Regions from separate parts of the Heyndrickxia sp. FSL K6-6286 genome, predicted to be linked through region 1. Evidence: riboswitches for the same ligand, from Rfam matches in the RefSeq annotation. Region 1 holds a riboswitch; the other holds the start of a gene.
The links. A riboswitch is a leader RNA that binds a small molecule or an ion and turns the genes downstream of it on or off. The one in region 1 is predicted to bind thiamine pyrophosphate.

Region 1 (6,282 bases):
ATTTCTTTCGTTAAAAAGCAAAAAATTCAGGGATTTTATTGATGGTACACCGAAAGTAATTATAAAAGAAGGAAAAATACAAGAAGATACTTTAACTAAGGAAAAATATACAGTAGATGATTTAACGGAGCTTTTAAGAAAAAAGAATGCATTTAATCTGGCAGATGTTGAATTTGCTGTCTTAGAACCAAATGGTGACTTAAATGTTCTTCTTAAAAAAGAAAACCAACCTATTACACCGAAAGATATCCAATTACAGGTGGCACCTGAGAAGGAGGCAAAAACAGTAATATCAGAAGGTCAGATACTAGATGAGGCTTTAGGGGAAACGGTTTTTAATCGAGCTTGGTTAAAGGCGGAATTAGAAAAATTAAATGTTGCCCTTGATAATGTTTTTATCGGTCAAATTGATTCATACGGAAAATTAACTGTTGATATTTATGACGATAAAATTCAATTGCCAAATTCCCAGGAACGAGCTCTTTTATTAGCGACTCTTAAAAAATGTCAAGCAGATCTTGAATTATTTACATTAGCAACAGAATCAAAACCTGCTCAAGAAATGTATAAACTGAATGCGAAGAGAATTGAAAATATGGTCAACAGGATCAAACCTTTTTTAGTAGAATAGTTAAGATAAATAATCTTTAACCATATTTATGTATTTTTCTTTTGGATATCCATCGTATAAACCCATACTGATACGAATAGGATCTCCAAAAAAAAATCGCTCGAAATGTGTTTGTCTTGAACCGAATGAACTCATACAGAGATCCCACGCTAGTCGAAAAAGTTGTACACGATCTACGGCATTTGAATTTGTTCCTTGAAGATAATCGTCTAAATATGATCCAATAGAAGAGTCAAATTGCTTTTTGGTTGGGAGAAGGATTAAACCGCTTCCACCTAATAATTGAAGGATCTCTACCAGTCGGGGATATATTTTAGGGTAATAGCAAATGGCAACATTAAGTGGATAATCATCTGGAACCATTGTATTCCTCGAATCAACTTTAGCATGTGTCATGGCTGATAATTGTAATGCTTTTATTATTTCAAGTGCTGAGATTATTTCTGTAATCTTATCTTTAACATGTTGATATTCTTTAATACTAATTGTTTCGACAATGGATTCCGCTATTCCTAACAGGAACTCAGTTTTTACAATCATTCTGGAAACGGCTTGGTAGAGAAGGAAAGTATTAAATTTAGTTTCGGAAAACATTCGTAAAGAGATCTTAAAATTTTTATAAAGAAATACTCTTTCCCAAGGAACTAATACATTATCAAATACAACAATAGAATCCATTTCCTCAAATTTTGAACTTAAAGGTGCATCGTAAATGGATTCATTGGAGACGAATGATTCCCTACAAATAAATTTTAATCCGGGGGTGTTCGATGGAATAGAAAATGCATAATTATATGGATCTTCAAAGTAATTTCCCCCTGCAGGAAGAACTAAAATCTCATCAGTAATTCCACCTTGTGTCGCTAATAATCTAGCTCCCGAAATGATTATGCCTTCACTTGTTTCTCGAATTACTTTTGCGGCAATAACTTTATCAGATTCCTCGAAATAATTGTCTGAACGGTTGACTTGAGGGTTGATAAATGTATGGGTAAATGTCAAATCATTTTCCATTGCATCTTCATATATTTGGCGTATATTGATATGGTAATGTTGATTTTCTTCCTTAAAAATTTCCTCTGCCACACCTAGACTCATTATTCCAGTATTAATATAATCAGGTGAGCGACCTAGTAAACCTGCATTTAATTTTGCCAACTTTTGCGTAGCAATTGATCTTTTCTTTAAATCTTCTATTGTTTTAGGTTGTTGGTATGAAAAATTCACTCTACTATTCGTTCTTTCAGAAAAAAATGTAAATTCTTCACAATGTTCAACTTGATAATCATATAATTTAGCTTTCATTGCTAATACGCCACTGAAAGCAGGGTGTGCCGAGATTTTTCCAGTTATTCTTTTTCCATCCACCCACACCTCATTATTTAAACCATCAATTCTTTTAATGAAATCATCTCCATTTAAAGACAATTTTACCACCCCACTTTTATGAATAATAAATTGTATGCTTGAATTTAAACCGGACTACCCAGTGAAATTTATAAAATAAAAAAGGCTGTCTATTTAAGGGTCCGACATCACATAAATACGTAATCTTTTAGAACAAAATTCTTATTAGATATCGTATGGTGATGTCAGACCCAATCTTTAGGCAACCTTTTTATCGTTTTTATGCATATAACATTTTTAATTGATGTTGAATTTCGTCATTTTCTAGATATTCATCATAGGTCATTTCTTTATCAATAATGCCATTTGGTGTAATTTCTATGATTCGATTGGCAATGGTTTGAAAAAATTGATGGTCATGTGATGCAAAAATCATTGAACCTTTAAAACGTATTAAACCATTATTAACTGCTGTAATGGATTCCAAATCAAGATGGTTTGTTGGCTCATCTAGTAATAAGACATTGGCTCCACTAAGCATCATTTTTGAAAGCATGCAGCGAACTTTTTCACCACCCGATAGAACATTGGCCTTTTTCATCACTTCTTCACCAGAGAAAAGCATTCTTCCTAAAAATCCTCTTAAGAAGCTTTCACTTTGATCATTAGGGGAGTACTGACGTAACCAATCTACTAAAGTCAATTCGCCATTTTCAAAATAACTTGTGTTATCTTTAGGGAAGTATGATTGAGAGGTTGTGACACCCCATTTATATGTTCCGCTATCGGGTTCCATTTCTCCAGCCAAAATCTTAAATAAAGTAGATTTTGCTAATTCATTATGACCTACTAATGCGATTTTATCATCTTTATTCATTGTAAAACTAATATTATCGAGTACCTTAACACCATCGATAGTCTTTGATAGTTCTTCTACACGGAGAAGATCATTTCCAATTTCACGATCCGGTGTAAAATGTACATATGGATATTTCCTTGAAGATGGCCTGATATCGTCCAAGGTAATTTTGTCTAAAAGCTTTTTACGTGAAGTGGCTTGTTTCGATTTAGATGCGTTTGCACTAAATCTGGCAATAAAGCTTTGTAATTCCTTAATTTTTTCTTCCTTTTTCTTGTTCGCTTCTTGGGCCATTTTTTGTGCTAATTGGCTAGATTCATACCAAAAATCATAATTTCCAACATATAATTGAATCTTACTGAAATCAAGATCTGCTATATGCGTACAGACTTTATTTAAGAAATGACGATCATGCGATACGACAATAACTGTATTTTCAAAGTTGATTAGAAATTCTTCTAACCACTGTATTGCTTTTAAGTCTAGATGGTTTGTTGGCTCATCTAGAAGTAAAATATCAGGCTTCCCAAAAAGAGCTTGTGCAAGTAATACTTTTACCTTTTCCGCACCTGTTAACTCTGCCATTTTTTTTGAATGAAGCTCTTCATCTATGCCGAGTCCTTTTAAAAGGATTGCTGCTTCTGACTCAGCTTCCCAACCATTTAATTCCGCAAATTCACCTTCAAGCTCCGCAGCTCTCATTCCATCTTCGTCGCTGAAATCAGCTTTCATGTATATTGCATCTTTTTCTTGCATAACTTCGAATAGACGTGTATGTCCCATAATAACGACTTTTAAAACTTCTTCTTCTTCAAATTCAAAGTGGTTTTGCTTTAAGATAGCAAGTCTTTCGCCTGGTGTTATATGCACATCACCAGTTTGAGGCTCAAGCTCACCAGATAATATTTTAAGAAATGTTGATTTCCCAGCACCATTTGCACCAATAAGTCCGTAACAGTTTCCAGGTGTGAACTTAATATTAATATCTTCAAAAAGTTTACGTTCACCGAATCGTAAGCCTACATTATTTACAGTAATCAAAGACAAATACCTCCAAAAGAATAATATCTTATTAATTATACCATGAGTTGATTAAAAAAGGGAAAAGTCAGTTATTGAAAGGGATGCAGTTGTTTCTCTAAAAAAAAATGCCTTTCATAATAATTAAAATTGTTGTACAATGTTAATGAAAATTTAATGAACGTTACCACAAGGGGAGCATTTTTTTGCTGAGAGTGAACATATTTGTTCTGACCCTTTGAACCTGTTAGTTAGTACTAGCGTAGGGATGTGGATTGAATAATGGATTGCTTTTTTTACAATATGCAATCGTTTATTCCCCCTTTTGCGGTGCGTTTCTTTAAAAACACTATAGAGGGGGATTTTTTTTATGAAAAAATTTAGTTTGCTAACTTTGATCGAGATTTCATTATGTGCTGCTTTTGCGTTTGTGTTAGATTTATTACCATCTATAAAACTAAGCTCAGCGATTTCAGTTTCCTTTGCTATGGTTCCTATTTTCATTCTTGCTTTTCGATGGGGTGTGAGAGCAAGCTTTGTCGGAGGATTGTTATGGGGACTACTTCAAATTGTTTTGGGAGATGCAGCAGATGATATATTAACTCCCGTTCAAGGGTTCATAGAATTTTTTATTGCCTTTTCTTTTATTGGTCTAGCAGGTCTATTTAGGTCATTTATTCAAGCGAATATTCATGAAGGTAATAAAGGAAAGACAATTTTCTTAGTTGTAGTTGCAACGTTTATTGGCAGCATTGGTCGTTATTTTTGGCATTTTTTAGCTGGGATGATTTTTTGGGGTAAATTTGCACCAGAAGGGCAATCGCCATTCTTATATTCATTAATTGCTAATGGAACAACAATGCTTCTATCAGGTCTTTTATGTGCAATTATTTTAAGTATCATCATTACGATGAGCCCAAGACTTGTTAAAAGATTTGCTTAATCAAGCATAATCAAAAATCAATTTTCTAAAATTCTACTTATATTGTAAATCGGGGTAGATTTATACAATTGATTTTTGCTGTTACCTGCAATAACAATAAACAATGAAATACGAAGGGACGCTTTGGATAGTACATAAATCAAAGCGTCTTTTTTTATGTATACATATCTCATTTATAAATTCTCATTCTGTTGCTTTATTTCGTCTCCAGCTATGTTGGTATTTGCCTCTTCTAATTGTTTATGATCAGCCACTGAATGACCAGGATAATATTTTTTTTGGTTTTTGGTACTCATTGCTGTATTTATCGTGATTTTTGGCTGCTTTGGTGTATCTGTTAATCTTTTGTCTTCATATGATTCAGTCATTAAGTTTAATTCACCTTTCTGTTTTAGTAAGTAGCTTTGAGTATTATTTACTTAATATATGTAAAAATTCATCCGTGGCGATAAAAAAGAATACATGAAATTTCTTCCTTTGGTTAAAAATAGAAAGTATATAATTGCATTTGGAGGAAGATTAGATGCCAAACGAAGAAGTGAAAATGCCACAATTTCCTGAACCGATATGGAAACAAGGGATGGATATTCCTGGTTATTCCGAGTTGCTAGAGGATATCGAGGTAGATGTAGCAATTGTTGGAGGCGGTATTACTGGTATCACCACGGGTTATCTTTTAACAAAGGAAGGGTTAAAGGTAGCCATTATCGAAGCTGGAGAATTATTGAATGGAACGACGGGACACACAACTGCCAAAGTCACAGCACAGCATGGTTTAATCTATGATGAATTAATTCAAAATCTAGGAAAAGAACAGGCAAGACTTTATTATGAGGCGAGTACGGAAGCCATACAATTTATTAAAGAAACTATTAAAGAACATGGGATTGAATGTGACTTTAGTGAAGAAGATGCCTATATTTTTACAAATAGTGAGGAGTATATACCAAAATTGAAAACCGAAGAGCAAGCTTATAAGGAATTAGGGATTAATGGTGAATTGGTTGAACAATTGCCTATTGATTATTCCGTGAAAGCTGCATTAGTGATGAGAAGCCAGGCTCAATTTCATCCAATAAAATATTTAAAACCGCTTATTGAGTATATCCAGCAATCTGGAGGACTAATATTCGAGCATACAACAGCTACAGATGTAGATTATGCAGAATATCCTATTGTTATCACGAGAGGTGGACCAAAGGTAAAATGTAAATATGTATGTGCATGCTCTCATTTTCCGTTTTACGACGGTCTCGGGTTTTATCCAACAAGAATGTATGCTGAAAGATCTTATCTTATTGCTGTGAAAACAGAAAAAGACCCTCCACCTGGTATGTATATTAATGCTGAACAGCCAACAAGATCTTTTCGCCGTATGAATTATCAGGGGGAGAATGTTCTGTTGGTAGGCGGTGAAAATCATAAGACAGGCCAAGGGATTCCTACCATTCAGCATTACGAGGCTATTGAAGAATATGCACA
Region 2 (6,282 bases), 390 kb from region 1:
CGACCAATTCCTTTGACTTGTGTTAATTGTTGTATTACCGTTTCATTCCCCATGTATGAAAATTGCTCAAATAGTAGCTCCTTTTTAGTAATTTTTTCGGATAAATCTCGTATATACGAAATCTTTCGGTAGGATATACCTATCTCTCTTAACTGCTCATCTGATAATGCTAAAATAGTCTCCGGTGAGAGATTGGAATTCGTCAATTTTTTTAGCCGCTCATTTAAAACGGAAGCAACCTTTGAAGATAATTGCTGTCCGACTATTGATCGTAATAATGCTTGATAGGGATCATCACTTATTTTTATATTGAGCGGACCAATAAGTTTCATTAGTTGTTGTAAGATAGGATCGGCAGTTCCTAATTTTTGTAATATTATTTGGTTCAATCGAATCACTTCCCTAAATTTTTGATTAACTAGATATGAACTTCATCATTTTAGAATAATATTAACATTATTCAGTTATTTTTAAATCATATAAAAATATTTTTAGATGTAATTTAAGCTAAATTTATTATCAATAGGGGTGGAAAGGAGTTTGGTTACAACTAAAAAAAGAATAAGAGGCATTTTTTATACTCATTTACACATACCTCTAATGGGGTAAGGCATTCGTTCTAAATGTAAACAAAGTGATTGAGGATACAGAAGGACTGCTGTGCACTCTATAATAGAATTAAAAAATTATGGAAGGAAAAAATTATTTCATTACTGTTGAAAAAGCTAATATTCATGACAATGAATGAGATAGAAGGTTTGAATGAAGAGTAAAACAGAGAAAATGAAAATACGTAAAAAGATTGATACATTAGTCATGGATGTATAGTCTATTATTTTAACTTTCTAATGAAAATGATTGATTTTTATCCAGAATATGCTAAGATGGGTTTAATTAAATGAAATTGATCACTAGGGGAGTCTTTTAAGAAGACTGAGACAGAGGTTCTGGACCCTTTGAACTTGATCCAGTTGATGCTGGCGTAAGGAAGTGGCTGTATTTTTCGGTGCGATGAACCGTGAAAATCAGTCCGTCCTTATATCTAGGGCGGTTTTTTTATGCCTTATAACAATAAAATATAGATTCTGCTAGGGGAGCCGAGTTTGGCTGAGAGAGATCAAAGAAGATTGATACCCTTTAAACCTGATCCGGGTGATGCCGGCGTAGGGAAGCGGTCCAAACCTATTTTTTAGGTTGTCTTTTTATGGGATATAACCGCTTTCTTTTTAGGAAAGTGGTTTTTCTGTTGTGGAGAAAAAAGAATTTATCTTCGTTTTCAAAATTACAACGTTCTTGATTTGCCAGCTCTTATCGAAATTAAACAAATTTCGAAAGTTCTTAAGGGAAAGGGGGGTGATTCAATGTCTAAAACTAGAAAACTAACATTGACTTCAATAATTATTGCGATTACTACACTAACAAGTAATATCGTGTTTATTCCAGTAGGGTTTGCGAAAATTTTTCCTGTACAACATATGGCTAATGTTTTGACTGCTGTATTGCTTGGCCCGGTTTATTCCGTAGCACAGTCATTCATCGTTTCATTACTTCGAAATATGAATGGAACTGGTTCTATTTTTGCTTTCCCAGGGAGTATGATTGGTGCTTTTTTAGCAAGCTTTCTATTTTTTAAAACCAAAAAGCTTATATGGGCATTTATTGGAGAGGTAACTGGAACAGGGATTCTTGGTGCGCTCGCTGCCTATCCGATTGCAACTCTGCTTTTAGGGAATAAAGTTGCCTTATTCGGGTTTGTACCGTCTTTCATAATCAGTTCCTTAGGCGGTGCAATTATTGGCATTGTTTTTATCAAAATATTATTCAAAAACAAAATAATAGGGGGAATCATCTATGAAAACAGCTCTTACAATCGCAGGCTCTGATTCAGGTGGAGGAGCAGGAGTACAAGCCGATTTGAAAGCATTCTCTGCATTAGGTGTGTATGGAATGTCTGTTATTACAGCTGTTACAGCGCAAAATACTGTTGAGGTACGATCGGTTCAGATGCTGGATATTTCGATCATTCGTGATCAAATTGCAGCAATATTTGAGGATTTACCGGTGGATGCTGTGAAAATTGGCATGCTTGGATCAGCGGAAATTGTAAAAAATGTGGCTGAAGAACTCAACAAGTATAAACCAAAACAGATAATTCTAGACCCTGTAATGGTTTCAAAGGGAGGACATCATCTTTTATTGACGGATGCTATACAATCCTTAAAGGAAAAATTGCTTCCAGTGGTAACACTTGTAACTCCTAATATTCCAGAAGCGGAATGTTTAACTAATACTAAGATTGAAAATATTGAGGATATGTATCAAGCATGTAGAAATTTAAAAGAGCTTGGGGCAAAATCTGTCCTCCTAAAAGGAGGACATCTTGAAGGAGATCCCAATGATTTATTTTTCGATGGCATGCAATTCACATGGTTAAAAGGGAAACGAATTCATACGAAGAATGTTCATGGGACCGGCTGTACTTTATCCTCCGCAATTACAGCGTATATAGCCAAAGGATACTCTTTGCAGGAGGCTGTTAAAGCAGGTAAATCCTATATTACAAAAGCAATTCAATATAGCATTAATATTGGATCTGGTCATGGTCCTACCCATCATTTTTTTGATATTTATGAGAAAGCTGGTTTAGTAGAAAGAGAGGAAAATAAGGGGGAGTTATAGTGAATAATATCAAAGAATTATTTAATAGAGTAAAAGAGTCGAAGCCACTTATTCATCATATTACGAATACAGTAACCATCAATGATTGTGCCAATGTGACACTTGCAATTGGGGGATCACCTGTAATGGCAACAGAAACGAATGAGATGGAAGAGATGATCCAGTTAGCAGATGCACTAGTGATAAACTTTGGAACCATTCATGAACAGGTTTTTGAATCTATGATTCGTGCTGGCCGTGCTGCAAATCGTAAAGGGATACCTGTAATATTTGATCCTGTTGGTGTAGGTGCAACTTCTTTTCGAACAAGTAAATCACAGATTCTATTAGATCAGGTCAAAATGGATATCATACGTGGGAATGTAAGTGAGCTTCATGCGTTAATTGGTGGAAGTAGTCAAACGAAAGGAGTAGATGCAGGTGAAGTTTCAGTTTCTCCGATAGAAATAGCGAATCGTGCAGCGGAAAAATATAAGTGTTCAATTGGGATAAGTGGCAAGGAAGATGTCATTTCAGATGGAAAACGAACATTCATCCTGCAAAATGGTGATGAAATATTAACAAAAATAACAGGTACTGGCTGTATGTCAGGTTCTATCATTGCAAGTTTTGCTGCAGTAAGTGAAGACCCTTTAAATGCTACGATGGTTGGAATGTCTGTCATGTCAATAGCGGGTCAAAGGGCAAAACAACATCTGAAACTGAATGAAGGTCTAGGAACATTTAAAGCAAAACTTATAGACGAAATTGATCTGATGAATGCTGAAACATTTAATCTTGAGGTGAGAATACATGAATATTGATTATCAACTGTATCTTGTTACAGATGAACAAACGTCCGAAGAGGAATTGCTTCCTATTGTTGAAAAAGCGGTGCTAGGTGGAGTCACTGCTGTGCAACTTCGAGAAAAACACTCAGAAGGAAAAATCTTTTTTGAAAAGGCAATAAAACTTAAACAACTTCTAGCAAAATTTGATGTTCCATTAATCATTAACGATCGTGTGGACATCGCATTGGCAGTCAATGCAGAAGGAATACATATTGGACAAAAAGATCTCCCCTTAGTGGAAGTGAAAAAAATAATACCCAACTCAATGATTGTCGGTGTTTCTGTTCAAACTGAGGAACAAGCATTGGTTGCACAAAAGGAAGGGGCTGATTATATCGGTGTTGGTACTGTTTTTCCGACAACTACAAAACCTGATGCGATCACTATGTCTTTTGCGACTTTAAGAAAGATTGTTCAAGCCATTCATATTCCTGCAGTTGCGATTGGAGGGATATCATTAGAAAATGTTCATCAGTTATCAAATGTAGGAGTATCTGGTATTTCCGTAGTTTCGGCGATTATGAAAGCGGATGATCCAAAATCTGCTGCACAAATGTTACGGAATAGTTTCAAATAATCATATGAAAAGAGGGGGAAAAATGGAAAGAATTCAAACAGAACGATTTACAGACAGACTTTATAAAAAGGTTGAACCTATTTGGCACCAAAATTTTCACCATTCATTTGTGCAAGGAATTGGTCGAGGGACACTCGAAAAAGAATTATTTTCTTTCTATCTGAAACAGGATTATGTTTATTTAATTGAGTATTCCAAGCTTTTTGCTATAGGGGCACAAAAGGCAACTAGTATTGAGATTATGAAACAATTTTCTGTCTTACTGCATGAAACTCTTCATTTTGAAATGGATGTTCACCGTTCATATGCTAAATCATTTGGGATAAGTGAGGAAGAGTTGGAACAATCAGAACCAACTCCAATTAATTTAGCGTATACCAATTATATGTTAAATGTGGCCCATAACGGTACTTTAGCAGAATTGGTGTCATGCCTTCTTCCTTGTGCATGGGACTATTGGGAGATTGGAAAGAAATTATATAGTAATTACCATAATGAATTGGAAACAAATCCTTATAAAAATTGGATTAAGGCTTATTCATCTGATGAATTTGGAGCCCTAGCAAAGTGGTTAATTCAACTCATGGATGAATTAACCTTTGAAAAACCCGAAAGAGAATTAACAATTTTAGAAAATCATTTTCAAACGACCTCTCGTTTTGAATTTTTATTTTGGGAAATGCTTCTAAATCAAGAAGAATGGCCGTTGCAGGTGCAGAATATGGTATAAGTTTTGAAGGTTTTTAACAATTTAATTGGAAAATCTCATTTTTTACTAGTTCTGGGACAGTTTATAAAGCTGTCCCATTACTATTTTTTAAAGCTGAATTGCTTACATAACATTTTCTAAAAGCCACTTTTCTGTTTGACCTTCAATGTCAGTGTGAGTCCAAGCTATTATTGCATTTTTCTCTCCTAACTGATTGATTTGATGTTGAAAAAACATATCCGAAATAAAATACCCCAGTCTGTTATAACCAAAGGTACGCCCACCATAAATAGAAAACCATTCTCGAAATATTTGTTCGGGTGAATGGATAGCATAGTCATGTGCAAAAGCCATTTTAATTTCATGTTTATGTGCTTTTGCATATGTTAACCAATTATTCCCCTCATCGTTAAATGAGAAATACATGGAAGGATCCAAGTTTTTTGCGGTTTTACGGGAAAAATGAATAGCTGCTCCTTCTTGGTGAAGCCATATAAGTGGATTATTCCAATTTAACTTTGACCATTCCATTCCTGACATGTCTGAAAGGATATAATGTGCAACATGACCAAATTCGTGTGCAACAATTGTTCTTAAATGATCTGGTGAAGGGGATAATCTTTCTAATGCAAAGGATATGTTAGGAATAATTTGTCTGTGTGTATATGCATTTGATCCAAACCCCCCAACTATTAAGTTTACTTCAATTGGAAAAGTAAGTTGATACATATTGGAATACTTTTCATCGATTTCTTTGATAATAGGTTTTATGTTTTGGTGAACTTGGTTAATTCTTGAAAAAAACTGAGGGTATTTTTTTATTGATTGAGAATGTCGTTCATCGGTATCCTTACAATGATAGGCTAAATATTCTTGGAAAATGTCAGGATATTCATTGTAGTAGCTTCTTAAGAAACGAATTGAAGGGTGATAATTATTCATAAAAAAAGGTATCGTGTCAATTATTTTCAAGGGAATCCCTCCTAAAGTACTCAACTCTACTATAAATTTATATTAACATAGTTTACCAATGGAAGGGTTATAGTCTCTTTTGCTTTAGTATGAAAAATGCTAGAATTAAGTTAATCAATTCATACAAGTTTAGTAAAATCCGCGGAGGCGGTAGAGGTTCTAGCTACCCTCTTAAAAAAACTAATGAACAGTACGTTAATTAGTACTGTTTTTTTCTCTAAAAGGGTAAACAAAACATCGCTGTATCTAAAGAGGCAACTAAACCAGTATATTATTGCGAAATCAATTTTATAAAGGGAGTAGTTAAATTGAAAAAGGAGAAAGCAATTGTTGTGTTTAGTGGTGGCCAAGATAGTACAACATGTCTATTTTGGGCGTTGAAACGTTTTGAAGAAGTAATTGCAGTGACTTTCGATTATAATCAACGACATAAAGCGGAAATAGATTGTGCAATAAATATCACCCAGGAGTTAGGAATTGTACACCATATTTTAGATATGCAACTATTAAATCAA

Region 2: another riboswitch for thiamine pyrophosphate. It lies ahead of thiW (energy coupling factor transporter S component ThiW); the one in region 1 lies ahead of thiT (energy-coupled thiamine transporter ThiT).

What each region holds. Positions count from the first base shown of each region.
Region 1 is NZ_CP152029.1:2,320,118-2,326,399, forward strand. Features, by position in the region: gene MHI39_RS11680 (DUF421 domain-containing protein) at 1-631, shown strand, start outside; gene hpaB (4-hydroxyphenylacetate 3-monooxygenase, oxygenase component) at 632-2,059, opposite strand; gene MHI39_RS11690 (ATP-binding cassette domain-containing protein) at 2,259-3,878, opposite strand; TPP riboswitch at 4,040-4,143, shown strand; gene thiT (energy-coupled thiamine transporter ThiT) at 4,228-4,800, shown strand; gene MHI39_RS11700 (hypothetical protein) at 4,974-5,168, opposite strand; gene MHI39_RS11705 (FAD-dependent oxidoreductase) at 5,324-6,282, shown strand, end outside.
Region 2 is NZ_CP152029.1:2,712,034-2,718,315, reverse strand. Features, by position in the region: gene MHI39_RS13715 (DNA-3-methyladenine glycosylase) at 1-389, opposite strand, end outside; TPP riboswitch at 904-1,006, shown strand; TPP riboswitch at 1,081-1,187, shown strand; gene thiW (energy coupling factor transporter S component ThiW) at 1,362-1,883, shown strand; gene thiD (bifunctional hydroxymethylpyrimidine kinase/phosphomethylpyrimidine kinase) at 1,852-2,679, shown strand; gene thiM (hydroxyethylthiazole kinase) at 2,679-3,482, shown strand; gene thiE (thiamine phosphate synthase) at 3,472-4,086, shown strand; gene tenA (thiaminase II) at 4,109-4,816, shown strand; gene MHI39_RS13685 (hypothetical protein) at 4,919-5,767, opposite strand; gene queC (7-cyano-7-deazaguanine synthase QueC) at 6,076-6,282, shown strand, end outside.